DNA from 2 places in the Rhodococcus sp. NPDC057297 genome. Region 2 is predicted to be linked to the other one. Evidence: riboswitches for the same ligand, from Rfam matches in the RefSeq annotation. Region 2 holds a riboswitch; the other holds the start of a gene.
What was found. A riboswitch is a leader RNA that binds a small molecule or an ion and turns the genes downstream of it on or off. The one in region 2 is predicted to bind cyclic di-AMP.
Positions count from the first base shown of each region.

Region 1: it holds a riboswitch for cyclic di-AMP, as region 2 does, so the genes downstream of both, ACFULT_RS06315 (transglycosylase family protein) here and ACFULT_RS20145 (C40 family peptidase) in region 2, are expected to answer to the same signal.

Region 1 covers NZ_JBHUZE010000002.1:96,459-111,060, reverse strand. The annotation lists gene ACFULT_RS06395 (sensor histidine kinase) at 1-123, shown strand, start outside; gene ACFULT_RS06390 (response regulator transcription factor) at 120-725, shown strand; gene ACFULT_RS06385 (MFS transporter) at 693-1,976, opposite strand; gene ACFULT_RS06380 (MarR family winged helix-turn-helix transcriptional regulator) at 2,097-2,543, opposite strand; gene ACFULT_RS06375 (NCS2 family permease) at 2,578-4,032, opposite strand; gene ACFULT_RS06370 (DUF2530 domain-containing protein) at 4,051-4,299, shown strand; gene ACFULT_RS06365 (hypothetical protein) at 4,473-4,619, shown strand; gene ACFULT_RS06360 (phosphatase PAP2 family protein) at 4,607-5,143, opposite strand; gene ACFULT_RS06355 (sacsin N-terminal ATP-binding-like domain-containing protein) at 5,133-7,847, opposite strand; gene ACFULT_RS06350 (DUF3027 domain-containing protein) at 7,844-8,734, opposite strand; gene ACFULT_RS06345 (glutaminyl-peptide cyclotransferase) at 8,775-9,602, shown strand; gene ACFULT_RS06340 (MFS transporter) at 9,646-11,295, shown strand; gene ACFULT_RS06335 (DUF2771 family protein) at 11,292-11,813, shown strand; gene ACFULT_RS06330 (cold-shock protein) at 11,814-12,227, opposite strand; gene ACFULT_RS06325 (hypothetical protein) at 12,381-12,599, shown strand; gene ACFULT_RS06320 (YccF domain-containing protein) at 12,615-12,986, shown strand; cyclic di-AMP (ydaO/yuaA leader) riboswitch at 13,233-13,470, shown strand; gene ACFULT_RS06315 (transglycosylase family protein) at 13,481-14,095, shown strand; gene ACFULT_RS06310 (hypothetical protein) at 14,173-14,361, opposite strand; gene ACFULT_RS06305 (helicase-associated domain-containing protein) at 14,423-14,602, shown strand, end outside.
Region 2 covers NZ_JBHUZE010000007.1:174,356-188,957, reverse strand. The annotation lists gene ACFULT_RS20155 (DEDD exonuclease domain-containing protein) at 1-754, opposite strand, end outside; gene ACFULT_RS20150 (hypothetical protein) at 881-1,162, shown strand; cyclic di-AMP (ydaO/yuaA leader) riboswitch at 1,278-1,441, shown strand; gene ACFULT_RS20145 (C40 family peptidase) at 1,461-2,021, shown strand; gene ACFULT_RS20140 (C40 family peptidase) at 2,330-3,391, shown strand; gene ACFULT_RS20135 (hypothetical protein) at 3,400-4,716, shown strand; gene ACFULT_RS20130 (glycosyltransferase family 4 protein) at 4,731-5,855, shown strand; gene ACFULT_RS20125 (long-chain fatty acid--CoA ligase) at 5,896-7,701, opposite strand; gene ACFULT_RS20120 (polyketide cyclase / dehydrase and lipid transport) at 7,828-8,226, shown strand; gene ACFULT_RS20115 (SRPBCC family protein) at 8,327-8,764, shown strand; gene ACFULT_RS20110 (ArsA family ATPase) at 8,761-10,011, shown strand; gene ACFULT_RS20105 (hypothetical protein) at 10,052-10,504, shown strand; gene ACFULT_RS20100 (ROK family protein) at 10,581-11,555, shown strand; gene ACFULT_RS20095 (lysophospholipid acyltransferase family protein) at 11,718-12,443, shown strand; gene ACFULT_RS20090 (glycosyltransferase 87 family protein) at 12,459-13,766, opposite strand; gene ACFULT_RS20085 (polyadenylate-specific 3'-exoribonuclease AS) at 13,951-14,436, shown strand; gene ACFULT_RS20080 (class II 3-deoxy-7-phosphoheptulonate synthase) at 14,498-14,602, shown strand, end outside.

The DNA.
Region 1 (14,602 bases), on a different contig from region 2:
TCCACCCATGCACACCCCACTCATTCCGCAGGCTCCACTCCCGCCCACCCCGGTCATTCCGCAGGCTCCACTCCCGCCCACCCCGGTCATTCCGCAGGCTCCACTCCTAAGGTTGGTTCATGATCCGCGTACTCCTGGCCGACGACGAGAATCTGATACGTTCCGCCCTCGCGACGATGCTGTCGCTCGAGGACGACATCGACATCGTCGCGCAGTCCGATTCCGGGGAGGCCGCAGTCACCGCGGCGAAGGAACACTCACCCGACATCGCTGTTCTCGACCTGCAGATGGGGGGAATCGACGGTATCGAGGCCGCGGGACTCATCGCCGGCGCCGTCCCGACCTGTGCCGCCATCATCGTCACCAGCCACGGCAGGCCGGGGTATCTCAAGAAGGCATTGGAAGCCGGAGTTCGCGGCTTCCTACCGAAGACGACGTCGGCCGCGACGCTCGCCGAGGTGGTGCGGACCGTGCACGGAGGCGGCCGATACGTCGACCCATCGCTCGCCGCGGAAGCCATCGGCGCGGGAGATTCACCACTGACCCCGCGAGAGGCGGACGTTCTCGAATTCGCAGCCGACGGCGCGACCATCGCCGAGATCGCCTCGCGCGCGCACCTGTCCCAGGGAACCACACGCAACTACCTGTCCTCGGCCGCAGCGAAACTGGGAGCAGCCAATCGGCACGAGGCGTCAGCCGTTGCGCGACGCCACGGCTGGATTTGACGTCACCTCCAGGGACGGCAGCCGACGACCCGGCGCGGCCCAGCTGACCCCGATCCGTAAACCGTTGTGCTTCATCAGGTACACGGCCGCGATCACGCCGGTCAGGAGCGAGACGACGCCGCCGACGACGAGAGGGGCGCGGGGGTCCAGTACGTCCGCCAACCACCCGAGGACCGGACTTCCGATCGGAGTACCCCCGAGGAAACAGAGCATGTAGATACCCATGACCCGTCCGCGCATGTCCGACGGTACGGACATCTGCAGAATGTTCATCGCCGACGTCGAGAACGTCAGGTTCAGTGCACCCGTCGGAATCAGCAGCAGCGCAACGAGCACGTAATTCGGCATCAATCCGACGAGCATTTCGAAGAAACCGAACGCAATGATCGCCCCGAGGAACAACCGGAGCCGAGGCGTCGTCGATCGTCGCGCTGCCAGCGTCGCTCCCAGCAATGTTCCCACCGCCAGCGTCGTCGACAGCAGCCCGTACGCGTCAGCACCGCTGCCGAACGAGTTACGCGCCAACACCGCGAGACTCAGCGGGAAATTCAACCCGAACGTGGACACCACGAACACCGTCGCCAGCAACACTCGCAGATCAGGCCTGCCCCACACGTAGGAAAAGCCGGCTCGCACCTGTCCTTTCGCGCGCGGGGCACGTTCCACGGCGAACAAGTCCTTCGCGCGCATCGCGATCAATGCACCGAAGACGGCAGTGAAGGACGCTGCATTGATCAGAAAGACCCAGCCCGTTCCGACAAGCGTGATCAGGACACCGGAGATGGCAGGCCCGATGATTCGGGCCATGTTGAACGTCATGGAGTTCAACGCAATTGCGTTGGACAGCGTTTCCTTGCCGACCATCTCGATGGTGAAGGATTGACGCACCGGGGCGTCGATGGCCGACGAGCACCCCAACACGAACGCGATGACGTAGACGTGCCACAGTTCGACGACATTGCCCACGTCCAACAGGCCGAGCACCAGTCCGCACACCGCAGCGAAAACCTGCGTGATCATCAGAAGCTTGCGCTTGTCGTACCGGTCCGCCAGCACACCGCCCCACACCGACAGCAGCAACGTCGGACCGAACTGCAACGCCATGACGATCCCGACGGCGAAACCGTTGCCTCCGGACAACGTCAGAACCAGCCAGTCCTGAGCAACACGTTGCATCCAGGTCCCGACTAGCGACACGATCTGCCCCGACGCCCACAATCGGTAGTTGCGCGTTCGAAGCGCGGCGAACATCGGCGAGGCTGCGGGCACTCTATAGATATTAAACCTATCTAACGAGTCGTTCCGCAGGCTCCACTCCTGGCCTAACGAGTCGTTCCGCAGGCTCCACTCCGGCCCTCACGAGGCCCCTGCCTATTCGGACTCGCTCACCAAGGCGCTGATGATCCCCACGGCATCGCGCAGGGTTGCGAGCTGGGTCTCGTTCAACCCGGCCAACTGCGCAGTCATCCACGCCTCACGAGCACTTGCCTCGTCCGCGATGAGCGTGTGCCCGGCGGGCGACAACGACACGATCACCTGACGGCCGTCGGTCGGATGCGCGGTGCGCACCACCAATCCCAGGTCCGCCAGTGACGCGATGACCCTGGTCATCGACGGTGGCTGCACGCGCTCCCGAGCCGCAAGAGCCCCCGGTGTCATGTCACCCTCACGGCTCAGCGTGGCCAAGGCCGACAGCTGAGTCAGCGACACTTGCGAATCGACCCGTCTCCCCCTCAGATGACGAGTCAATCGCACGACGGCAAGCGACAGGTCGCTCGCCAATTCACGGTTGTCCTTAACGTTATTTCCCGACGTCACAGCGAGGAGACTACGCCTAGCAACGAGGATGAGCTCAGGTAACCGCGTCCGTGATGGGTCCGACCACGAAATACGCCACGAACAGTAGAGCGACGACCCAGAGCAGGGGATGTACCGACTTGGCCTTGCCTCGACCGACCGCGAGTATCACCCAGGCGATGAAGCCGACGCCGATACCGTTCGCGATGGAGTAGGTGAACGGCATCACGAGGATGGTCAGGAACGCGGGAAGGGCGATCTCGAACTTCGTGAAATCGATGTCCCTGACCTGTCCGATCATCAATGCGCCGACCACGACAAGGGCGGGGGCCGCTGCTTCGATCGGGACGATGGCGGTCAACGGCGTCAAGAACATCGCGGCGAGGAACAGCACACCCGTGACCACGTTGGCCAGGCCGGTGCGTGCGCCCTCAGCGATTCCCGAGGCGGACTCGACGAACACCGTGTTCGACGACGCCGACGCACCGCCGCCTGCGATGGCGCCGGTTCCCTCGATGACGAGTGCCTTACCGATTCCGGGGAGTGTGCCCTTCTCGTCGACGAGTTCGGCCTCCTTGCCCAGGCCGGTCATCGTCCCCATCGCGTCGAAGAAGTTCGCGAGCACGAGGGTGAACACCAGCAGGCTTGCCGCCAGCACACCGATGCGGGTGAAGGCGCCGAACAGGTTCACGTCTCCGACCAACGACAGGTCGGGGATCTGGAAGAGCTGATCCGGGAGAATCGGAACGCTGAGGTTCCAGCCCTTGGGGTCGACGCCCTGCGACGGACCCACGTCGGTGACGGCCTCGACGATGGCCGCGACGACGGTGGTGACGACGATTCCGATGAGCAGACCACCGCGCACCTTGCGTGCGACGAGGATGCCCATGAGGAGAAGTCCGAAGACGAACACGGCCGTCGGCCACGACGCGATGGAGCCGTCGATGCCGAGCCCGACGGGAACCGTCGTACCGGCAGCGTCGGGGACTCTCCTGACGAATCCGGAGTCGACCAGACCGATGAACGCGATGAATGCTCCGATACCCGCTGCGATCGCAGCTTTCAGCTCGGACGGGATCGCGTTGAACACGGCGGTGCGGAATCCGGTGACGGCCAACAGCACGATGATGATTCCGTCGATCACCACCAGGCCCATTGCCTCGGGCCAGGTGACCTGGGGTGCGATGGTGACCGCCAGGAGGGTGTTGATGCCGAGTCCGGCTGCGATGCCGAAGGGATAGTTGGCGACGATGCCGAACAGGATCGACATGAATCCCGCGACGAGCGCGGTCACGGCGGCGACTTGCGACACCGGCAGGATGTTGCCGAGCACGTCCGTCTTGGCCGCTGCGTCGTCGGCCGAGAAGCTGCCGAGGATCAACGGGTTGAGTACGACGATGTACGCCATCGCCACGAACGTGACGACGCCGCCGCGCACTTCGGATCCAACGGTGGATCCACGTTCGGTGATCTTGAAGTAGTTGTCCAGGAGCCGGGACTGGAAGGCCATGGAGGTAACCTACATTTCGTGGACCCCGAGTCGGAACCGAACGAGCTCAGCCCCAGGCTGACCGATCCGGCTCCGGTGCTCGCGGCCGGACTTGCCCTGTGGATAGCGGCAACCGTCGTCGTTCTGCTCGTCGGCGAGCGGTGGTCGTCGGCGCTGCCCGTCTGTTGGGCCGGAATCGGTGTCGGAGCAACCGGTTACGTGGTGTTTCTGGTCCAACGCGCGGCATCGAGGCGCGGCAGCAAGACCGCGCAGCGCGGCTTGAACTGACTGTTCGACCTTCATAACCCACGTCACGTCGTGCCGCTGCACGTAATCGTCGTCACCCTACACAGCTCTGACGTGCGGAAACTCACCTCTGAATCGGTTGAGTTACACAGATTTAACGTGGACTATTGGTTATGTCAGTTTCAAGCAACCGGATGATCCACGAAAGCAAGGCCATGAAGTTCGTTTCGCAGTTCCGTACCCGCCGTAACCACACCCGCTCGCTCCGCGCTCTCTACGCACGCGCGCACGCAGTCAGCAGCCCCTCGATGCGCGACGAACTCCTCGTCATCGCGCAGCGGTCCGACTTTCAAGGTCGCTGATCACGGCTGATCGCGCGGACCACGACGATCCACAGCAATCCCCACAGGGCTCCGAACACCCAGCCCGCCAGCACGTCCGTCGTCCAATGGGCACCCAGGTAGATCCGGGAGAACCCGATCGCCAGGGTGCCGGCGACGGGCAGCGCCAGCAGGCTGCGCCTGTGCAGCCACGGCGTCCGTGACGTCACCAGGACGGCGATCGTCACCGTTGCGAGGATGGCGGACATCATCGCGTGGCCGGAGGGGAACGAAAAGCTGGAGATTTCGACCAGTCGTTCCGGAACCGGTGGCCTGGCGCGCCCCCACAGCAGCTTGGCCAGACTCATTGCGCCCCAACCCGTCAACATCGCGCCGCCGACCATGATCGCGTCGGGCCGACGGCCGGATGTCAGCAATGCTGCGCATCCCGCGATGGACCAGACGAACATCCACACCGTGTTCCCGAGTGTCGTGATCACCCAGAACAGTGACGTCACCCAGGCCACGCGATGCTCGACCATCCACTGAAGGACGTCAGCGTCCACCTTCGACCTCCCTGCTGTCGGCGATGTGAGTGACGCCGTCCTCGGTCACCCACCAGGCGAGGGTTCGCTCCCCCGCCATAGCTCCGCGAAGTCGAACAATCAACTCGTGGTGCACGACGACCCGCCCCGCGGGCAGGTCGAGTCCCAGTGCCGCGCAGGCCAACACCGACGACGACTCACGATCGAAGGAACTCACCCGTCCCACGCCCCGCACATCACCGTGGACAACGTCCGAGGCGAGGCGCACATCGAGCACCGAAGCCAGCACGGACGCGGACTCCAGTGTCGACAACACGGTGACGTCGGCGTCGACGACGGCGGCGAGCCACGGTCGATCGAGCACCATCGCATCGATCGGGTCGACGAGTGCACCCGACACCGATCGAACCTGCGGCGGCAGGTCCAGATCGTCCTCCTCGACGCGCCCCGACGCCACTGCGTCGGCGATCGCTGTATGAGTTGTCGCGATCACCGCAGGAGTCGGTGCGCGCGAGGGATCGGCGAGACGCTCGATCAGCAGCCGGGTGAACCAGGCGCTGTCGCAGTGGTTCGGCGCCAGCGCAGCTGCGAGATCGTCCGCACTCGGATGCTCGAACACGTCGAGCAGTCCGTCGAACGTCGTGTCCGACGGCGCACGGTACGTTCCGACAGACGCGCCGTCGACGACGGCGTGCCGCCGCAACCACCACGCGGTGTATCCGTCCCGATCCTGCAGCGCGGCGCGTGTTCTCGGGTCCGCCAACAGCTGAGACAGCGCTTCCGGCCAGGCATCGGAGTCCACGAGATCCAGGTCGCGGACCGCGACGAGCGTCTCCGGGTCATCGGCCAGCGACGCCCACCACGCGGCCTCGTCGTCGAGGTCGTGATCCGGCTCGGTCGGCAGGTCGTCGGTGACGACCCCGAATCCCCAGCCGACGCCCACTGCGCGTAGCGCTTCCGGTCCGTGTGAACGTACGACGGCGGGATCGACCGTGCCGAACGGCGAGTCCTCGGACAAGACGGCCGCCAACGGTGCGTCGGGCAGCAACAATTCGTCCGCCGCACGCAGTTCACCGGTGGAACTGGCCAGCGGAATCGATCCGAGCCACCCGGGCAAACCGTCGGCGTTCGCGGCAAGAGTGAGTACGGCGTCGGTCAGCTCGTCGACGGCATCACCGTCGTCCCAGTCCAGTTCGTCCAGAAGAGCTTCCAGCGCAGGATCGGACAGCATCTCCGCGGCGGACAACTGTGCCGCGCCCAGCCTCGTCAACAGAGGTCGGGCGGCATCGGGGTGAACCAATCGAGTCCAGTGCACTCCGATCGCACTGTTGATGCCGTCGCCGAGTACCGTCGTGCGCGGCCCCGTCACCGTACGGCCGTCAGCGAGTGGAACAGGAAGTGCAGCAAGCTCTTCCGATGCAACGCCGTCGACGACCAGAGCCGCGAGCCCGTCGTACAACCGACCCCACCACGCCGGTTCGCGGTCCACACCGGTGAGCATCTCGGCGAAACGCGCCAACCCGATGCGACGAACGTCGACCGCAGCCAACGCCGCTGCGTGTCGTGGACCGGACATCGACGGCGCAACCAAATCCGGGAACGTATCTGCCAGTACCTCCGCCAACTCGTCCGTGAGCCCGGGCAGAACCATGGCTCGGGACGGAACCAGATCCACCCCTCCGACTCCGAGAAGCCATGCAGCGGAGGATGCCTCACGCAGAATCGACTCCCGCAGGACCTCGTCGACGGCACTGCGCGCGAACCCGGGCACCGGGACGAACGTCGGTCGCACCGAGGAAGGCAGGGCCGCCAGCATCCGGCCGTATCCGGCGGCAAGCCCGGCCACATCGGCACCGGGGAGTACCCGTCGGCGGTCGGGTTGCATGGCCACGTCGGCGATCGGCATCGCCGGCAGCGACAACTCCTCGTCCGAACGCGTCGGCGCGCGAAGAACATTCGCGGAATCAGGTACCGGCCGATCGTCGACGGTCGGAATCAGCCACCGCACACGCTCGGTGCGATACTGCCACCACCGGCCCCCGTCCACGTCGACGACTTCCACCCCGTTCCCGACACCGGTGACGGTGCGTTCGAGGCGGTCGCCGGCTATGTCGATGACCGTCAGCGCTTCCAGTTCCAGCAACAGCGACGCCGCTTCCTCGCGCATCGAGGCGAGGATCTCGTCTGCGTCTCGCACCCGCAACACGACTTCGGAGTCGAATCCGTCGGCGGGCGGGACCGAACTCGGCCACGCCAGTCGCAGAACCGGAACACCGGCCGCCGGCGGCACCACCCCGGCGTCCGCCAGCGCCCGCACCGTCCGATCGGCGCTGAAGACCACGCCGCCTGCAGCGGAACGAAATTCGATCTCATCACTGACTGCGCGCACCGCGGTGAAACCGACACCGAACCGCCCGACACCCTCGGTTTTCGCGGACACCCGCAACGCGGTCAGAGCGTGCACCCCACTTCGATCGAGCGGAGCGCCGGTGTTCGCGACGTGCAGGAACTCCCCTTCCGACCACGCACGGAGCGAACCGGGCACCCGGCCGCGTGCGGCAGCGTCGGCGGCGTTCTGCGCCAGCTCGGTCAGCAGCCGTTCGCGATAACCACCGCGCACCAGATCACTCTCGGTGGCAGAGTCCTCCCGCAATCGCGTCGGCGACGACGTCCATGCGGACAGAACCGCCGCACGCAGCGATTCGGTGTCGAATGGATCGCTCAATCGGTCGATCGATCGTCCTGCTCGGCGGCGTCGACGAGAGCCTCCGACTCGGCCTCGGGCGTGATGGCCCCCGGCTCGGCATCAGGCTCGGCATCAGGCGTGGCGGCCTCCGGTGCGGGTGGTGTGGCGACGACCTCGAGAGCCGCGTCGTCGTACGGGTCGAACTGCGGAGACCCGGCGCCGGTGGGCAGCTCGGTGTCGGAGTGCGCGCCACAGCCGTACTCGACGTGCACCACTCGCCCGTCGGCGGAGTACTCGTTGCCGCACACTCCGAAGGCTGCCGACAACGACCCGGCGATCGGCAGGAAGAATCCGCACAGACCGCAGGTCGACGGGGCGGCCTTGGCCATCTCGCTACCCGGCCCGAAGTCACCGTCGTGCCACCGTTCGGCCGCGTCGAGTCGCTCCTCCCGGCTCGGAACCTGCGTACGGCCCAACCCGAGTTCGAGAGCGACGTCGTCGACAGCGGGGTCACCGGTCGCCACGTACCCGGGCACCAGACGTGGATCCTGCTGCCGGGGCGGGAGAAGATCACCCGGTCCGAGGTCGCCCGGACGGATCCGCTCGTCCCACGGCAACCACGCGGGCGCGACGAGAGCGTCGGGGCCGGGGAGCAGCACGATTTCGCTGATGGTCGCGACGTCGGCGTCCTCGGGCGCGGCGACGACCACAGCCCACTGCCATCCGCGGTAGCCCTGCAATTCGGCACGGAAGCGGTGCGTGGCCGCCGAGCGATCCTCGGCGGTGACGCCGAGATATTCTCCGACGCCGCCTTCGGCCGAATCGATCAGCGCCGCACGAGCCAACTCCGCGGCGTCGGCGAGAACGGGGCGAATCTGGTCGAGCTCAGGAGACGATGTGAAACTCACACATTCATTTTGCCGCATCACTTCGGATGCGCCCAGTTCGGGCTGCCATGATGGGGCGATGCCTGCGCCGTTTCGTTCCAGGGTGAAGACCACGGCGGCTGCCGCGCTGGGTCTGCTCACCGCAGTGGGACTGGTGACCGGATGCACCCTTTCAGAACCGGAATCGTCGGCGACACCGGCCGACGCGCTGTCCGTCACCGTTGTTCGCACGCTTCCCCACGACCGGACGTCGTTCACCCAGGGGCTCGAGATCTCCGACGGAGAACTGTACGAGAGCACGGGTCGCAACGGAACGTCCTACGTTCGCGTGAGCGACCTCGACACAGGCGAGATTCTCCGGCAGGTCGACCTGTCCTCCTCGTACTTCGGTGAAGGCATCACCGTCACCGACAGCACGGCCTGGCAGATCACCTGGCAGGACGGTGTCGCGTTCGCCCGCGACCCGCTGACTCTCGCCGAACGCACCCGCGTCGACTACGACGGTGAAGGGTGGGGCCTGTGCGAAGCGACGGACGGTTCGTCGCGCCTGATCATGAGTGACGGCTCGTCGACGCTGACGTTCCGGGATCCGGTGACGTTCGACGTCACCGGCGAGGTCACCGTCACTCAGGACGGTGACCCGCTGTCCGACCTCAACGAGCTCGAGTGCGCCGAGGACGGTTCCGTGTACGCGAACGTGTGGAAGACGTTCGACATCGCGCGGATCGATCCGCAGACCGGCGCAGTCACGGCGACGATCGACGCCCGGCCGCTGTGGGACGCGATGACCGACGAGGAGCGGGCCGGAGCCGACGTCCTCAACGGCATCGCACAGATACCGGGCACCGACCGGTTCCTCGTGACCGGAAAATTGTGGCCGACGATGTACGAGGTGGAGTTCACGTGAGTCGGTGTACTCGCCCATCCGACTTTCAGTGCAGAATTGATCTGTGACCGATCCCCGTGATTCCGACGCCCCCGCGGGTGAGGACCACCCAGGGTTCGACAATTACCGGCCGGCCCCCCGCGCCGCGAGCCGGCGTACCCCGTTGCCTCCTCTGCACCCACCGAATCCCCAGCCTCATGCCGATCAGCCGCAGGCGCAGAAACCGCAAGCGCAGAAACCGCAGGGACCGAAGCCGCCTCCGATCCCCCGAAAGCTGACGGTCACCCGGGTCGCCGCGATGCGCAGCCGAGAACTGACGGGCAAGGGCATCGCGACGTTCCAGCGCGCAGCGAAAGCCGACGGAGCCGACAAGTCCGGCCTGACGGCGCTGACCTACGCGACCATGGCCAACTTCGCGTCCGACGCTGCCATTGCCGTCGCCCTGGCCAACACGTTGTTCTTCTCCGCCGCAACCGGCGAGGACAAGCTGAAGGTCGCGCTCTACCTCGTCATCACGATCGCACCGTTCGCCGTCATCGCGCCGCTGATCGGACCGATGCTGGACAGGTTGCAGCACGGTCGTCGCATCGCGCTCGCCACCTCGTTCGGTCTGCGGACGGTACTGGCGGTGGTGCTGGTGTTCAACTTCGACAGTTGGGTGCTGTACCCGGCCGCACTGGGAATGTTGGTACTCAGCAAATCCTTCGCAGTGCTCAAATCCGCGGTGACGCCGCGCGTACTTCCACCCGAAATAGACCTCGTGAGGGTCAACTCCCGGCTCACGGTGTTCGGCCTCATCGGCGGCACCATCGTCGCGGGCGGAATCGCCGCCGGAATCGCGTTCGTCGCAGGCTCCCCCGGTGCGCTCTGGTTCGTCGCTGCCATCACGGTGTTCGGTGCATACCTCAGCATGCGCATCCCATCCTGGGTCGAAGTCACCGAAGGCGAAGTCCCCGCAACCCTGAGCTACCACGGCGACGACGCCCAGACGGAAGTGATCCGACGCGGCCGAGCCGAGGAAACACCGTCGGCTACGCCTGCGAAAGCGCGGCGTCAGCCTTTGGGCAAGGCAGTGATCATCGGGCTCTGGGGTAACGGAACCATTCGAATCCTGACCGGTTTTCTGACGCTCTACGTGGCTTTCGTCGCGAAAGCGCAGACCGAACACGAGCCGATCAAGCAGGCAGCGATGTTGGGCCTCGTCGGCGCCGCAGCCGCGATCGGCAACTTCGCCGGCAACGCGGCAGGCGCACGGATCAAACTGGGCAGGCCTGCCATCGTCGTTCTCCGGTGCACCACCGCGGTCACCATCGGCGCGATCGTCGCGGCGATCACCGGCAGTCTGCTGACCGCCGCACTTGCCGCGCTGATCGCCTCCGCGGCGAGCGCACTGGCCAAGGTCTCGTTGGACGCGTCACTGCAGTCGGACCTGCCACCGGAATCCATCGCCTCCGGATTCGGTCGATCCGAGACCGTACTCCAGCTCTGCTGGGTACTCGGCGGAACCATGGGCGTACTGCTGCCCACCGAGTTCTGGCTCGGTTTCACCGTCGTGTCGGTGGTGCTTACGGTCGGCCTGGTCCAGACCTTCCTCACCTACCGTGGGAAGTCGCTGCTCCCCGGATTCGGGGGCAACCGACCCGATCACGCAGAACAGGTAATCCCCGACGCCGTCGGACATCCGTCCGCCGCGACCAGTACGAACAGAACGTGAGCACAGTGAATTTCGCACCGAAGACCAAGAAGATACTGGCCATCGGCACCGTCGGCCTCGTAGTCGTCGCAGTTGCGTTCGTCGCGGTTCTCGCGCTGCTCGTCAAGGATGCACCGTCGCATCGGCCGACAGTCACCGCATTCGCCGACGGTAGAACCGTCGTCGTCGAGCCGTACCTCTACTGCCCAGTGAACGAACCGCTGTGCGACACCGACGGCACCAGCGCCACCGTTCCGGTGCGCGAGGGCCACCCGTTGCAGCTGTCGTTGCCCGGTGAGATCACCTCGGCGCCCTGGATCCTCGCCGCGGTCTACGCGGACGGCGACGGAGCCGTCGAGTCGGACACCCTCTACCTGCCCGACGAGAAGCTGGGCATGACGGTCCAGCCCCTCGACGACGAGGGCAGGGAGTTGCTGGGCGTCGAAATTCGACTCCCGTCGGGCGTCATCGACTCCGACACTCAGCAGGAGGAGATCATCAGCCACGCGATCTGGTCGATCGCGACCAAGACCGACTGATCAGCTGTCGAGCTCACGTGCGACGGCACGGACGACCTCGGAGATCTTCTGGGCGGTCTTGCGGTCGGGGTACTTGCCTTTGCGCAGCTCCGGCTGAATGGTGGCCTCGAGCAGCGTGATCATGTCCTCGACCATTCCGTGCAGCTGGTCCGGGGTGTGCTTGCGCTCGACATGCTCGCGCCGACCCTGTGTGTTCTGACGCACGGTCGGCGCCGGTTCGAGGACCTTGAGACTGAGCGCCTGAGGTCCGCGGCGGCCTGCGGCCATGCCGAATTCCACGCGCTGACCTGCCTTGAGGCCGTCGACACCTGCGGGGAGCGCAGACGAGCGAACGTAGACGTCCTCACCTTCCTCCTGAGAGAGAAAGCCGAATCCCTTGTCGACGTCGTACCACTTCACCTTGCCGGTAGGCACTGCGCTCACCCGTCCATTTGTCTCGATTGTTGTTGCTGGCACAAAATTTCGCGCCCCGCACGATCGGCGAGACGCGAATACGACAGTCTACCGCGACTACGCCGGTGCAAGCACCTGGGTTTCTTCCCCGTCGAGCGACTACCGTCGTGCAGTGTGACCGATCGACGACCCCGAGCCGGCTCGGCTCTGCTGCGCGTAGCACTCGTTCTTTTCGTTGCCGGACTGGTTGCCATCGCGGCGATCTTTCTGGTTCCGGCAGTGGGCGGAAACGAGCCGCCGTTGTGGCTGTACCTGACCGCGATGATCGCCGCACCGCTCGGCTTCGTGCTGGCGCTGGTGTTCGCACTGTTTTCCGGCCGACGAGCACGATAGACGGGAGTACCGACCATGCGTCCGATACTGAACATCATCTGGCTGATCTTCGGCGGGCTGTGGCTCGCACTCGGCTATTTCGCAGCGGGGATCATCTGCTGCATCCTCATCGTCACGATTCCGTTCGGAATAGCGTCCTTCCGAATCGGCGTCTATGCACTGTGGCCGTTCGGCAAGACAGTCGTCGAACGTCCGACGTCCGGCGTCGCATCGGTGATCGGCAATGTGATCTGGCTGATCGTCGCCGGTGTGTGGCTCGCCATCGGACACATCGCCACTGCTTTCGCAATGGCCATCACCATCATCGGGATTCCGCTGGCGATCGCGAACCTGAAGATGATTCCGATCTCTCTGATGCCACTCGGCAAGGACATCGTCGACGCCTGATCACTCCAGCCCCTCCCGCCCCAATCCGGATGGGTGTGACTTCCATCACATAACAGTGGGGTAACGGAAGGGCAACGGACGGACGTCGTCGCGGTGCCGAAGCCTCTAGCTGCAGATTCGTTCGTTACCGAAAATCGGACGCGAGCACGCCGCGCGACGGCTCGAAAAAGCAACAGTTACCAAATGGTGACACTCCACGGGAACTTCAGTACGGTCAGTGGCGGCTGAGAAACTTCGGCCGAATCCGTTCCCGCAGCGCCAAACCTCGTCCCGCGGAAACGGACCCCCACCAAGAACACCCAGGGGACGAGGACGGGGGACCCACACGTCCTCTCGGATAACCGGAACGCTCCGCTCCCGCGGAACATTCCTTGGGGTGAAGCCCGACAATCCTGCAGCGGTCTCGCTGCCGGGAACGCCGGGCCGGGCTACCTCTCAGCCCGAACCCGACAGCTGACCTCGCAGGCGCCTGTGGAGAGGATTCGAAGAAAAGTATGAGCGGACGTCATCGCAAGCCGACCACCACCGGCCGCACCGTCGCCAAGGTCGCCGTCACCGGCGCCATCATGGGCACAGCGGGCATCGCCTTCACCGGTACCGCCACCGCAGCTCCCGACTCGGATTGGGACCGTCTCGCTCAGTGCGAGGCAGGCGGCAACTGGGGCATCAACACCGGCAACGGTTTCCAGGGTGGTCTGCAGTTCTCCCCCAGCACCTGGAACTCGCACGGCGGCCAGCAGTACGCAGCCACCGCGAACCAGGCCAGCCGCGAAGAGCAGATCGCGGTCGCCGAGAAGGTTCTCGCATCGCAGGGCTGGAACGCATGGCCCTCCTGCTCCTCGAGCCTCGGCCTCAGCAGCGCACCGTCCGAGCGCAGCGTTCCCGCCTCGCCGAAGTCCGCTCCCGAAGCACCCAAGCTCCCCGACCTGACGTCCATCCCGACGGTCGACGGCTCTGCCGAGGTCATCGACGGCATCACGAGCGCCGTGCAGACCTTCACCAACGACCCGCAGATCGCCTCGATCATCAAGGACGCGACGCAGGGCATTCAGCTCGACCCACAGCTGGTCGAGTTCTACCAGGCCAACAAGGCGTTCCTGCCTCAGTAAGGCACACCGCCGGTACGAGAAAGGCCCCCGAGACCGTTGGTCTCGGGGGCCTTTCTCGTCTGTTCGTATCGGATGTGTCAGCGGTTGACGACGGTCACAGGGTGCGCGTAGGGCAGGTCCTCCACGGGCAGCGGGAACTCGGTCTCCTCGCCGTAGGGCGACAAGCCTCCCGATCGCGTGGACGACAATTCCGTCACCGCATGGTCACCGCGCGCGGTTTCCGGCCAGCCTGGATCGACATAGGGCTTCTTCGACTTGTTCACCATGCGCCCATTTTGACACCTGCGCTGCGGCATACACCAGTCCAGGTCACTAATCTGATACGTGATGACCGATAAAGCAGCGCCACCGGACCTCGCCACGTGGCTGGAGTCCCGCTCCGATTCCGAACTCGTCGGCTTTCTCACGCTGCGTCCGGACCTGACGGTGCCACCCCCGTCGACCATCGGTGTTCTCGCCGGCCGCGCCGAGCAGCGCGCGTCGATTCTTCGCAGCGCCGACTCTCTC
Region 2 (14,602 bases):
TGAAGTAATTGCGCACGCGTCGTTGCAGATTGTTCGACGTGCCGACGTACAGCACCTCGTTGCCCGGTCCCTTGAAGAGATAGACGCCCGGGGTGCGGGGTAGGTGAGAAGCGAGTGAGCGTTTGGCTCTTTGCCCGGCCGACACAGCAGGCAGGTAGTCGACGAGTTCCGCATAGCTGTGGACACCCTGATTACCTACTCGCTCGATCAATGCGTGCAGTACGTCGACCGTTGCTCGTGCATCGTCGAGGGCGCGGTGGGTGGGCACGGTGCTGACCTGGAAGAGCGAGGACAGTGCCGACAGTTTCACCGAGGGTGCCTCGTCGCGGGTGAGTACTCGCCGGGCGAGTTTGACCGTGCAGAGCACCTGGAACTTGGGCCAGGCGATGTCCAGGCGTGACGCGGCCGCCCTGAGGAAAGCAGTGTCGAAACGGGCGTTGTGTGCGACGAGGACCGAGCCGCGCGCGAACTCGAGAAAGCTCGGCAGCACTCGGTCGATCCGAGGGGCGCCGATCAGCATGGCAGTGGTGATCCCGGTGAGCTCGACGATGTACGGCGGAATGGATCGGCCCGGGTCCACCAGCGTCGCGAACTCGGCGATGACCTCGCCGCCCCGAATCTTCACTGCCCCGATCTCGGTGATCGCTTCGGTGTCCGGGCTGCCACCTGTGGTCTCCAGGTCGACCACGACGAACGTCGTGTCGTGCAACGGAGTGTCGAGCTCGTCGAAGCTCAGCTGAATCGGGACGCTCACGAGTGCAGACGGTAGCGACAGGCACCGACAGCAATGTCGATCTTGCTCGGGACGCTGAACGTGTCGGAGTGGATCGCTAGGTTTCGCCGTGAAGGGTCGACCGAACGGGAAAGAGATGGAGATCACATGATCGTCGATTGCAGTGATTGCAAGGTCCGTGACATCGCGTGCGCAGACTGTGTCGTGACGGTGTTGCTCGGACCGCCCGGTATGGCCCCGGGGCGTCCGGTGGACGTCGGGATGCCGCACCCTCGGATAGCTCTCGACCAGGAAGAACTGGGGGCCATGGACGTTCTTGCCGAGGGTGGTCTCGTGCCGAAACTACGTCTCGTAGTCGACCCGGAACAGGGTCCGTCCGAGGGGTCGTTACCGGCTCGTGACACAAGCGGGGATCGACGCGCGATCTAGCGTCGAATCGACTTCTACGCCTCGCTTCGGCGAGTTGGGGTCGACACAGGGGTATGCCGTTTCGTAATCTTCCTGAGACCTTGCGGAGTCTCGCCAATCCAAACCGGAGCGGCGTCGCAAGTCACCGCCTAATCGGGATGCTCGCGAGAGCGCCCGTACCGGGAACCCGATTTCCATTGGGGTGAATCCTGCTTCGGCCGCTACCAGCGTCCGGGTGGGTAGGGCTGATCTTCCCAGCCCGAACCCGTCAGCTAACTCGGTCGGCGGATGAGTGGAAGAAACGGAGCAACCCTTTCTCGTGGCGTCACATACTTCAACCCGCCAATTGCGTCGAATCCTCGTAGCCGGCGCGATCACTGCCGGTGCGGTCGTTCTGCCCGCAGCCCCCGCAATGGCGGCCCCCATCACCATCCCCGGAGTCGGTACCTTCGAGATTCCGGAAATCCCAGGTCTTCCGCCGCTGCCGACCGAGATCCCCGGTCTGCCTGCGGCCCCCGCACCGCTCGCACCACAGGTCACCCCGGCTGCCAAGGCAGTTCAGGCCGCCGAGTCGAAGATCGGTTCGCCGTACGTCTACGGCGCTTCGGGACCCGACTCGTTCGACTGCTCCGGACTCGTTCAGTGGGCGTACAAGCAGGCCGGCATCAGCTTGCCGCGTACCAGCTACGACCAGGCCGCGGCAGGCACCCCCGTGTCGCAGTCCGACCTGCAGCCGGGCGATGTCGTCTCGTTCTACGGCGGATCGCACTCGGGAATCTACGCGGGTAACGGCAACGTCATCCACGCGTCGACGTCGGGTGTTCCCGTCAAGGTCGCGCCCGTCTCGTCGATGCCGTTCGACGGAGCGCGTCGCTACTGATTCGATGATCGTGTGTAAGGACAGCACCAGGAGTGAGCCCCACGGGCTCGCCTGGTGCTGTTTTTCGTCAGGCACCGGTGCGCGGAGCCTGCAAGGACGCCGAATGGACTCGTCGGCCGCCGGACCGTAACCTGTTCGAGACCGTCGACCTCGGTGGAGCGGGAGTCGAGTTCCGAAAAAGTCCGAAATTCCGGTCTCGTTCCACGCCCGCGGCCACCTACTCATGGGTAGGGTTTGTTTCTTCGCCGAAAGTCTGATTTCGGCGCACCCCTCGGACTACGAACTGCAAGAACGGAGAGTCACCTTCCGTGGCGACACCGATTGTCAAGCGCGTCACCCGCTCGAAGAAGGGCATTCTCGCGGCGGCCATTCTCGCGGCCTGCCTCGTCGTCTCGCCGACGGCCGTAGCCAACGCGCAGCCGGGTGTCGACAGTGCATCCGACGCTCAGACACGTCTTGCGGACCTGTCACGAGAATCCGAGCAGACGACGGAGGCAATGCACAACGCCCAGATCGATCTGGATGCGAAGACAGCCGTGCAACGCGACGCTGAGGCCGCAGTGGGGGCACACCAGGCCGAGTTGGATAGTGCGCAGGAGGCCCTGGCGCAGGTGAAGCCGGCCGTCGACAAGGTCGCCAACGCCAACTATCAAGGCGGCCGGACCAATCGTCTGTTCGCTGTGATGGTCAGTGACTCTCCACAGCAACTCCTCGACCAGATGTCTGCGCTCGACGTCATTTCCGCTGAGACGGCGCGTCAGGTGGAGCAGTTCAAGCAGGCCAGCGCCGATGCAGCGGCGGCGGATCAGGCAGCACGTGCCGCGGCCGACGCCGCGCGCGCGGCAGCAGAGCAAGCCAAGGTCGTCAGCGACGATCTTCAGGCCAAGCAGAGCGAGCTCCAGAGTCAGATGGCCGAGGTCATCGCCAGCTTCAACGCACTGTCCGGAGCGGAGCAGGCCGAGCTCGCGGGTTCGCCTCTGCCGCCTGGGTTCGATCTGTCCAAGATTCTGTCCAACCTCATCCCCGGGTCGGGTTCCGGTGCCCTGCAGGCTGGGCTCACCCAGATCGGTAAGCCCTACGTGTGGGGCGCGACCGGACCGGACGGATTCGACTGTTCGGGCTTGGTCGTGTGGGCGTACAAGCAGGTGGGAAAGACCCTGCCCCGGTCCAGTCAGGCTCAGGCCGCGGGCGGCACTCCCGTCGATCAGAAGGACCTGCAGCCCGGAGACGTCGTGCTCTTCTACCCCGACGCGTCGCACGTCGGCCTGTACGCGGGTAACGGCAACGTTCTGCACGCCTCCACGTTCGGCGTCCCGGTGAAGGTGCAGTCCATGGCGTCGTTCCCGTTCTACGGCGCACGTCGCTACTGATCTCCGTCGTGCGAGCACGGGCACTTCGAGCGTCGTTCGCGTTGTTGTGTGCAGTATCCGTGCTCGGTTCCTGCGCGTCCGGGGCAACTACGACGCCACCGCCTGACTCACCGCAGTCCACGACTGTCTCGAACCCCTACGAGGACGGTCGGCGGAACGGCGTCGAGGAGCTGCTGCAGAAATGGGCGGACGCACTCCGCACCAACGACGTCGACGCGTTGGAGCAGGTCGTCGATCCCGCGGCGGATCCCGAGTTTCTGCAGGCCCAGGTCCGTCGAGCGAACGACATGTCCGCAGTCCCGTTCTCGGACTGGGGATACGAACTGGTCGACGAGCCGGAGATTCCGGTTCCCTCGGCGATCGCGTCGCCGCTGAACGCCGCCGATGTCTGGGCGCCGTCCGTGGTGTTGCGCTACGGAGTGTCCGGACCCGACGCCGAATCGACACGTCGACCGGTTTCCCTGGTGGTGGCGCGGCGTGATGACGAGTGGCGCATCGTGTCGGACGCGCCGGTGCCGGGAACGGATCGGACGACGTGGCGAGGACCGTGGGACTTCGGGCCCGTTATCGCGCGATCGGTTGCCACCGCGGGTGGTACCTCCGTCGTGCTCGGCCATCCGGACCAGAGCGCACTCGTCGACGCGGTCGTTGCCGAGCTACCCTCGGCCGTCGATGCCGTCACCAGCTTCTACGGCGACGACTGGCCGCAGTCGGCGTTGATCTTCACTTCCGGATCGGCAGCGGAATTCGCGGCATCGGCCGGAGACGCCACCGCGGAGTCCGACGTCGCCGCCGTGACGGTGTCGGATGCGGTGCGCCAGGACCGGCCGGTGACCGGACAACGAGTCGTGTTCGGGCCCGGAGCCCCTGCTCGGCTCACCGATGTCACGACTCGAACCGTTCTGCGCCACGAGCTCACCCATGTCGCGGCAAGATCCGACACCGTCGACGGTTCACCCATGTGGGTGCTCGAGGGGTTCGCGGACTATTCGGGCTATCGCGAATCGGATATCGAGTTCGCCCGCATTGCACCGACTTTGAGTGCTGTGGTGGCGCAGGGGGGTTCACCGACGGTGCTCCCGGAGGATTCCGACTTCTCAGCGGGGGGAGTGCGCACCACCCTCGCGTACGAGTCCGCCTGGTCTGTCTTCGCCTTCGTGGCAGCCACGTTCGGCGAACCGTCACAGCGCCGGTTGTACATGCAACTCGCGGATGGCCCGAAGACTGCAGCCGAGACAGCGGGGGGCGTCGCCTCCGCTCTGGGAATCGGCATGGACGAGTTCGTGGACCAATGGGGGTCGTGGGTTCTCGAGCAGTCCCGCTGACCTACGGTGATCACATGCCTAGGACTCTGCTGGTGACGAACGACTTTCCACCACGCCCCGGCGGCATCCAGTCCTACTTGCACAGTTTCGCCACGCGGTTCCCTGCGGACGAGTTGGTGGTCTATGCGCCGCGGTGGCGCGGAGACAGTCATGTGAAGTTCGACGAACGTCAGCCGTTCGAGGTGGTTCGGCACCCGACGACACTGATGCTTCCCACTCCGCTGGTGGCGCGGCGGGCGGCGCAGCTGGTGCGGACGCACGGGTGCGATTCGGTGTGGTTCGGTGCGGCGGCACCGCTCGCGGTGATGGCCCCTGCGGTGCGACGCGCCGGAGCGGAGACAATCGTCGCAAGTACTCACGGTCACGAGGTGGGGTGGTCGATGGTTCCCGGTGGGCGAGGCACCCTGCGCATCATCGGCAACTCCGTCGATACGGTGACCTACGTCAGCAAGTACACCCGCGGCAGATTCGCCGCGGCATTCGGTCCACGTGCAGCCCTCGAACACGTTCCGTCCGGAGTGGACACCGACCGATTCAAACCGGACGACGCGGCGCGAACCGAGCTTCGGGCGCGGTACGGACTCGGGGATCGTCCGACGGTTCTGTGTCTGTCCCGGCTGGTACCGCGGAAAGGGCAGGACTACCTGATCCGATCGATCGAGGGCATCCGGGCGGAGGTGAACGGCGCCGTCCTGGTGATCGTCGGAGGCGGTCCCTACGAAGGAACTCTGCGCGCCTTGGCGCGCAAGGCCGGTGTCGAGGAGCATGTGATCTTCACCGGCACCGTCCCTTCCGCCGAGCTGGCGGCACATCACACGATTGCCGACGTGTTCGCGATGCCCAGCCGGACGCGAGGCGCCGGTCTCGACGTCGAAGGTCTCGGCATCGTCTACCTCGAAGCGTCCGCGACCGGAGTCCCCGTCGTCGCCGGAATGTCCGGTGGCGCACCCGAAACCGTCCTCGAAGGCAAGACCGGCTTGGTGGTCGACGGCACGTCCGTCGATGCGATCACCGACGCCGTCGTACGGATTCTCTCCGATCGAGCGCTCGCGACGACGATGGGAAACGCAGGTCGCTCCTGGGTCCGAGCCGAATGGCAGTGGGACGCATTGGCAGCGAAGCTTCGACGCTTGCTGTGATGGAAGCCGGGAAAGTCTCGGCTTCCATCACAGGCGACGTTCACTTGGAGTAGATGGCCTCGATGTCCTTGGCGTACGACGCCGTGATGACGTTGCGCTTGAGTTTCATGGTCGGCGTCATCTCACCGGCGTCCTCGGTGAAATCGCTTGGAAGTACGCGGTACTTCTTGATCGCTTCGGCATGCGAGACAGTGGTGTTGGCGTCCGCCACAGCCGCATCGAGGTCGGCGATGAGGTCGGGGTCGGTCGCGAGATCCGCAGCCGTCGCGTCGGCGGCTTTGCCGTGTGCGTCCTTCCATCCGGACAGTGCGTCCTCGTCGAGCGTGACGAGCGCACCGATGAACGGCTTCTGATCGCCGACGACGATGGCCTGACTGACGAGTGGGTGCGCGCGCAACCGGTCCTCCAGCCCCGCAGGCGACACGTTCTTTCCACCCGCGGTGACGATGAGTTCCTTCTTGCGACCCGTGATTGTGATGTACCCGTCGCCGTCCACCGAACCCAGATCGCCTGTACGGAACCAGCCTTCGTCGAGTGACTCGGCCGATGCCTCGTCGTTACGCCAGTAGCCGTCGAACACCACTGGGCCGCGAAGCTGGATCTCGCCGTCTTCGGCAATGCGAACCGTATTGCCGGGCAGTGGTCGTCCGACGCTGCCCACGCGCTGGTGGCCGATCGTGTTGACCGCGAATGCTGCACTGGTCTCGGTAAGTCCGTAGCCCTCGAAGATCGGTACTCCGATACCTCGGTAGAAGTGGCCGAGGCGTGCACCGAGCGGCGCGCCACCGGAGATCGCGAGTTGGCACTGCCCGCCGAGCGCAGCGCGCAACTTCGAGTAAACGAGCTTGTCGAACACAGCGTGCTTGATCCGCAACACCAGACCTGCGCCTGTGTCCTGCGCTTCGCTCCACGCCACGGCCGTGTCCGCGGCTGCGTCGAAGATCTTGCCCTTGCCGTCCGCGTGTGCCTTCTGCTTGGCGGTGTTGTAGACCTTCTCGAACACACGGGGCACCGAGAGTATGAAGTCCGGGCGGAAGGAACCGAACGTCGCGACGAGATTGGGGATGTCGCTCGTGTGCCCGACGGCCGTGCCTGCGTCGAACGCGGCGATCGTGACCGCGCGAGCGAGAACGTGCGCCAACGGTAGGAACATCAACGTCCGGCTGCCGGGCCGCAGCAACTCCTTCAAAGAAGTTTCGCGAATTCCACGAGACTCGGCGACGAGGTTCGCGTGCGTCAACTGCACACCTTTGGGACGCCCCGTGGTGCCGGAGGTGTAGATGAGCGTCGCTGGATCCGAGGAGCGCAGGGCGTCGACGCGTGTGCGTACGGCGTTGTCCTCGACGGTTGCACCCAGTTCGGTCAACCGAGCAACAGCACCGTTGTCGTCGTTGCCTGCGTCGATTCGGAAGGTCGTCCGCACCGATTCTGCGGCGGCCACCACGTCCGCGGTTTCGGTTACGTGTTTCTCGGTCTCGAGGATCAGCAGAACAGGTTGGGCGTCGGACAGGATCCATTCCACCTGACCTGCCGACGACGTTTCGTAGATCGGGACCGTGACTCCGCCCGAGGCCCAGATCGCGTAGTCCACGACCGTCCATTCGTACCGGGTGGACGACATCAGCCCGACTCGGTCACCCTGCTCGACGCCTGCGGCGATCAAACCCTTCGCGACGGCGTTCACCTCCGTGGCGAACTGCTCGGCGGTGACATCCGACCAGGAACCGTTCGCGAACCGGCGAAATGCGACCGACCGAGGTTCGGAGACCGACCGAGCGAACACGGTGTCCACGACCGACGCAGATTCTTCGACGACAAAAGCGGCGGGAGATGTGAACTCGCGCACGGTTACCTCCAATGAACGTTAGCTCTACTCACGAGTAGTCGGATTCGTCTCACTGTAGACCCGGCCGCGCGGCCGGTTCGACCGCCTCGTGCGCGCGCTGAAGTCCCGATGTGTGAAGCTCATCTCATGAGCAGTGTCCAAGTAGCCGATCAGACGTTCGTCGCTGCGCCGGGTTCCGCCGTGGCGGAGTCGCTGGGGCATCCGAGGCGTTGGCGCCGATGGTGGCCGGACCTCCGCATCGACGTCACCGACGATCGCGCCGACAAAGGCTTCAGGTGGTCCGTCGAGGGCGCCCTGACAGGAACGATGGAGGTCTGGCTCGAGCCCGTTCCGAAGCTCGACGGCGTCGTACTCCATTACTTTCTGCACGCGGAGCCCGCCGTCCGGACATCCATCGACCTCGCCGCGGAGAATCAACGGCGACGGGTAGCAGGCAAGGCAATGGCGTTCGAAGTGAAACGAGAGCTCGAGGCGGGACGCGCGGCAGGTGAGCGGCCGTTGTGCGAGCCGCCTGCCATCGTGTGAGATGAGGGACGGCAGTGCTCCCCGGCACGGGTGACGTACGTACCTGCCGATGACGTGAACAAGTGCGGCGTGAGAACAGAAGGGACACCGAGTAACCACGATGGCCGAGAGAACTCAGAGGTCGATCACAGTCGATGCTCCGTCCGCGCAGGTGATGGACGTGATCGCGGACTTCGATGCCTACCCGTCCTGGGTGTCGGCGGCGAAGTCCGTCGAGGTCGTCGCGGCCGGATCCGACGGTCGCGCCGAGCGGGTGAAGTTCGTACTGGACGCGGGCATGGTCAAGGACACCTACGAGCTGAGTTACCAGTGGGCAGCGGACGGAAAGTCCGTGTCCTGGGAACTGGTGTCGGGTGAGATGCAGAAATCGCAGAACGGCTCGTACACGTTGAAGGACAACGCAGCCGGCGGTACCGAGGTCACGTACGAACTCGCCGTGGACCTGAACATTCCGATGATCGGTCTGTTCAAGCGGAAGGCAGAGAAAGTCATCACCGACACTGCACTCAAAGAACTGAAGAAGCGAGTCGAAGGCTGACCGAGGCCCGTTCCGATGCCCGCACTGCAGTCCGGCTGTTCGTCGGTAAAGGCGGTGCGGGCAAAACGACGTTTGCGCTGAAGTCGGCTGCCGACGACGTACGAGCGGGAGCACGAGCTCTCGTCGTCTCGTTCGATCAAGCGCATTCGGTGACTGACGTGCTCGGCGTGAACAACGGCCGCGCGGGGGCCGAGCCCACGGCGGTCGAGCCTGGATTGGACGTTCTCGAACTGGACACTCTGGCCCTGGTGGCGACGAAATACGCCGCGTTGACCTCCATCCTGTCCATGGCCGGCGCCGGCCACGAACACGGAGTCCGGTTCGGTGCGGTCGATCCCGAGGAGATCATCGGCGCTCCAGGGGTACAGGAACTCGTCGGTCTCGATCGGCTGGTCGACCTCGTCGACCAATCCCGCTGGGACACTGTGTTCGTCGACCTTCCGGCCACCGCGGACGCATTGCGCATTCTTCAACTGCCGGACCTCGTTGCCGGGTATCTCGAACGGCTCTGGCCGCGCCACGACCGGATCGTCGCCGGAACCGGCACGGACCCGAGACTGACCCTCGTCGTCGCGATGCTGGAGAACATCGTCACCGCGGCGGAACGTATCAGGGAACTGTTCCTCGACCACTCTCGAACATCGATGACGGTGGTGCTCACCCCGGACCGAGTCGGTGTCGCCGAGGCCAGGCGGACGCTGTCCGCGGCTGCGCTGACGGGTCTGGCCGTGGACACGATCGTCGTCAACAAAGTTCTGCCGCTGCTCAATTCGTCGTCGATCGGCTTGGTCGGAGCGCACCCCGCCGTATTCTGGTTCGAAGGGTGGCGGTCCGCTCAACAGGAGGTGCTCGGAGAGGTATCCGACCTCGCTGCAGGTACGGCCGTCGTCGTCGTGGAACAGGCATCCCAGGAGCCGGTAGGGTTGGGCTCTCTTGCTGCACTGAACACGCAACGGACCACCGACACGACGGACGAGCGACCGGGAACGGACACGCCGACCGTCGCGCACGAGTCAGGAACAGGGTTGGAGTCGATCTACGCGATGACGATGGTTCTGCCGCTCGTCGATCCGTCGACCCTCACTCTCGGACGCGTGGACGACGACGTGATCATCGGGGCCGACGGCGTTCGCAGGCGCGTCCGGCTCGCTTCCGTCCTGAGGCGATGCATCGTGCTCGGCGCGGAGTTCGATGCCGGGCGCCTCGTCATCCGTTTCCGTCCCGACCCGGCGGTGTGGCCGGCATGAAGGTAAGTGCGCGGGACGCTCGTCGAGGCGTGTGTTCGACGTGAACGAGCGCCATTCGGATGTCGCGGCTGAATTGTGGTCGCTCGCGGAGACGGTGCTGACGAGGTTGGAACCTGTTCTCCGTCAAGCTGTCGAGGAGCAGAGCGAACGACCGAAGCAGGGATGCAGTTGGTGCCCGGTCTGCGCGTTGGCTGCCTTGTTGCGAGGGGAGCAGCACGACCTGTTGACGCTGCTCGCCTCCGAGGGCGCGACGGTTCTGGCGTTGCTGAGGCAGATCATGGCCGAGCACGCGGGCGGCCCTGCTCCTGGTGGGGGCTACGCCGGTGCGCGCGACACCGCGGCGTCGTCGGCGGAAGACATCTCCGGTGACATGCCTCACGGCGAGGACAGCACTGTCGGGCACGACACGGAAGACCCGATAGTTCGACGAGCGAAGTTCGTACCTATTACGGTTACCTTGAAAGATGCGGCCACCGAGAAGCCCGGGAACTGACGGACAGCCGTTCCAGGGGTGGCCGAAGCGCGGAAGCTCGAGATAGCCGTTGGGGGCGGCCGAGAAAGGTCGGACAATGAAACGGCAGCGTCAATCACTCACGATCGGTATCGACGTCGGTGGCACCAGTTTGCGTGCGTCCGTAGTCGACGCGTCCGGTCAGGTCATCGATTCCACCCAGTCGCCGACGCCGCACACCGCTGCTGCCCTCGAGCGCGGGTTGGAGCGTGTCGTCCGCGAACTCGCGACTCGGCACCCCGTGGAGGCAGTCGGTCTGGCGGTCGCGGGTTTCCTCGATTCCGATCGGACGTCGGTCCGATTCGCCCCGCATCTCCCGTGGGTGGGTAGCCCGGTAGCCAAACGGATGAGCGACCGTATCGGCTTGCCCGTCGTGCTGGAGCACGACGCCAACTCGGCGGCGTGGGCCGAGTACCGATTCGGTGCTGCAGCCGACGGCCGCAACGTCGTGATGGTCGCCATCGGAACGGGTATCGGTGCCGCGCTTCTGATCGACGGCAAGATCTATCGCGGAAGTTACGGTGTTGCACCGGAACTCGGGCACATCCAAGTAGTCCCGGACGGTCGTGCCTGCCCCTGCGGCAAGCGAGGATGCTGGGAACGGTACTGCAGCGGAACGGCATTGGTGGACACTGCCGTCGAATTTCTTGCCGCAGATCAGGGTTCGTCGACGATTCTGGCGCGCGAGGTCTTTCTCGATCCCGGTTCGCTGACGGGACGGAGGATCGCCTCGGCGGCCCAGGACGGCGACGAGATCGGTATCCGCACCATGCACGAGTTCTCGCGATGGCTCGGCGTCGGGCTGTCGATGGTGAGCGATGTCTACGATCCCGATCTGATCGTGATCGCCGGCGGAGTGGCGACGTCGTCCAGCCAATTCCTCAACGAGGCGACCGAGCATTGTGCGCGCCTGGTGACGGGTGCGGGGCACCGCCCACTCGCGACCATCCGCGCCACCCAGCTGGGCGAGGCCGCCGGAATGATCGGTGCGGCCGACCTTGCGCGAAGCGCGTTCTCGACAATGTCACGCTGACGCACGCGAGGCCTTGCGCCGACTGTCCGGATGCGACCTCACGGTCCGGTTCTGTGATGCTTCTCCCGTGTGCGCACTATCTGTGGCTGGCGTCATAAACGATAGGTACAGTTTCCTCTGCACCCGATACTCGACATCGTTGGTCTCACCAGGAAGGACGCCATGTGGTATTGGCTGTTCAAGTACGTCCTCATCGGTCCGCTTCTGGTTGCACTGGGTAGGCCGACGATAGAGGGCCTCGAGAACATTCCTGCGCGAGGACCGATGATCCTCGCCAGCAACCATCAGGCGGTTCTCGACTCGTTCTACCTGCCGCTGAAAGTGCAGCGGCGCATCACGTTCCTCGCGAAGAGCGAGTACTTCACCGGACACGGGCTCAAGGGCGCATTCCAGAAGTGGTTCTTCACCGCGGTCGGTCAAGTCCCCATCGACCGGACCGGAGCGGATGCTGCGCAGGACGCGTTGAATGCAGGCGCGCGAGTCATCGGCAAGGGCAAGCTCCTCGGTATCTACCCCGAGGGCACCCGTTCGCCCGACGGTCGTCTGTACAAGGGCAAGACAGGTATGGCGCGGCTTGCTCTGCAGACCGGTGTTCAGGTTGTTCCCGTCGCGATGATCGGCACCGACAAGATGAACCCCATCGGTTCCAAGATGTGGCGTCCGGCGAAGATCACCATCAAGATCGGTAAGCCCATCGACTTCTCGCGCTTCGACGGTATGGCGGGCAACCGCTTCGTCGAGCGCGCGGTCACCGACGAGGTCATGTACGACCTGATGCTGCTGTCCGGTCAGGAGTACGTGGACGTGTACGCGGCGTCGATGAAGAAGAAGCCCGAGGACTCCGCCGTCGCAGGTTCCGAGCGAATCCCGGATACCCGCGCGAGCTGAGTGTTCTGCGGGTCGTCAGGACGCAGAAGGGGTTCGACCGACTCCGGGCGAGCGCAGCAGCGCGAAGACGACGACGAGAGCAGCGGCTCCCCAAAGGACGTACGACGACGCCGCTACCTGGTCCCACAGCGGCCACCCGAGCCCCGAGTAGCGGCCGGGTGCCAGTCGCCAGTGCGGCGCGAAGTGCATCAACACAATGCCGACGCCGACGAGCGCGAACGTCAGGTAGCTACGCCTGCGGTAGGCGAGTGCAGTCAGGGCCATCATGAACGGGACCACCCACACCCAGTGGTGAGACCAGGACACCGGGGACACGAGCAGACCGAAGATCGCGTTCACTCCCAGGGCCAGTGCGCCTTGCCCGGCCGAGAAGGCTCGTCGCATCGCAAGCGCCGCTACCGCGAGGACACAGCAGGACAGTGCGATCCAGAGAACCGAGCGAAGCGAATCGTCGAGTCCGAAGCGCGCGAGCACACCGGTGATGCTTTGATTCGCGGGGTACGCGGGCCGACCGATTCGGTCGGAATCGATCAATGTGTCGGTCCAGTAGGTCACCGAGTCCGAGAACGTGATCAGGAATCCGAGTGCAGTGAACGCGGCAAAGCTGACACCGGCCACGACGGCGGCACGAAAGTCCTTGCGGAGCAGGAAGTACAGGACGAAAACGGCAGGTGTCAGCTTCACCGCGGCGACGAAGCCGATGAGGAGTCCGCGCGGCCACGGAGTCTTACGAAGCAGGCAGTCGGCGGTGACGAACGCCATCAACAGGATGTTGATCTGCCCGTAGTCGAGAGTCGAGAACACCGGTTCGAGCAGAAGCGCAGCAGCGAAGACGGCGACGGCGGACCACAGCAGAACATGGCTCGGCAGTTTCTGTTCTCTCCACGCCGACATCGAGGCAGGCACGCCGAGCGACCTCAACGTCAGCACGATGGTGGCGAACAGCAACACCAGCGACACACTCGTCACGATGATGTTCGCCCAGTACAGACTGACAGCGGACAACGGACTGAACAGAACAGCGGCAATAGGCGGGTACGTGAAGGGAAGAGTATTTCCCAGCGCAGTCGGAGGCATCTGCCCGTACAACGGCGAACCGGAAGCGAACACGCCGCCACCGATTCGATAGACGTCGAGGTCGATGCGGTAATAATTCCCGAGCGGAGTCAGGCCACGCAGCCCCGGCAAGCCGAGAATGTTGTACGCGATGCCTGCCAACGCTGCGACGGCAATGATCACGCACACTACGACGATCGACGGCGACGGACGACGTCGCGTCGATCCCGCCGACAAATCCGCGTCGATCTCTGGTGTTTCCAGCATCGTGTTCCTTCTGCGTGCTCGATATCGATTCTCGACGGTGTGTGGCACCCACCCCGATTCATTCCGCAGGCTCCACTCACTGCTGAGCCTGGTTCATTCCGCAGGCTCCACTCACTGCTGAGCCTGGTTCATTCCACAGGCTCCACTCACGCCGACCCTGTGGCTGCCCGATAGTCTTCGAAGCGTGCGCTACTTCTACGACACCGAGTTCATCGAGGATGGTCGCACAATCGAGCTGGTCTCGATCGCTGTGGTCTCCGAGGACGGACGTGAGTTCTACGCCGTGTCCTCCGAGTTCGATCCCGAGCGGGCGGGCAAGTGGGTCCGCCGGAACGTCCTCCCCAAGCTGCCACCGTACTCGTCGCCGCTGTGGAAGAGTCGCGCGAGAATCCGCGACGAGCTGCTGGAATTTCTGGTGCCTCACCCGGGTGCCGAGGTGGAACTGTGGGCGTGGGTCGCCGCATACGACCATGTCGCGCTGTGCCAACTCTGGGGATCGATGACCGAGCTGCCTCGATCGCTGCCGCGATTCACTCGTGAGCTTCGTCAACATTGGGAGGACAGAGGTAGTCCGTATCTGCCTCCCGCTCCCGACGATGCACACGACGCATTGGCCGACGCCCGACACAATCTCGCCAAATACAGGGCCGTCGAGGACGCGTCGAACTGACACGGCGGCGGACAGGGGAGCCCGACGCCGGCACCGGTATCGGTGCGAATATCCTGTACCGGTGAACTGGACTGTCGACGTACCCATCGACCGCTTGCCCGACCTGCCGCCCTTGCCGTCGACGTTGCGCCAGCAACTCGACGACGCGCTCGCACGGCCGGCGGCG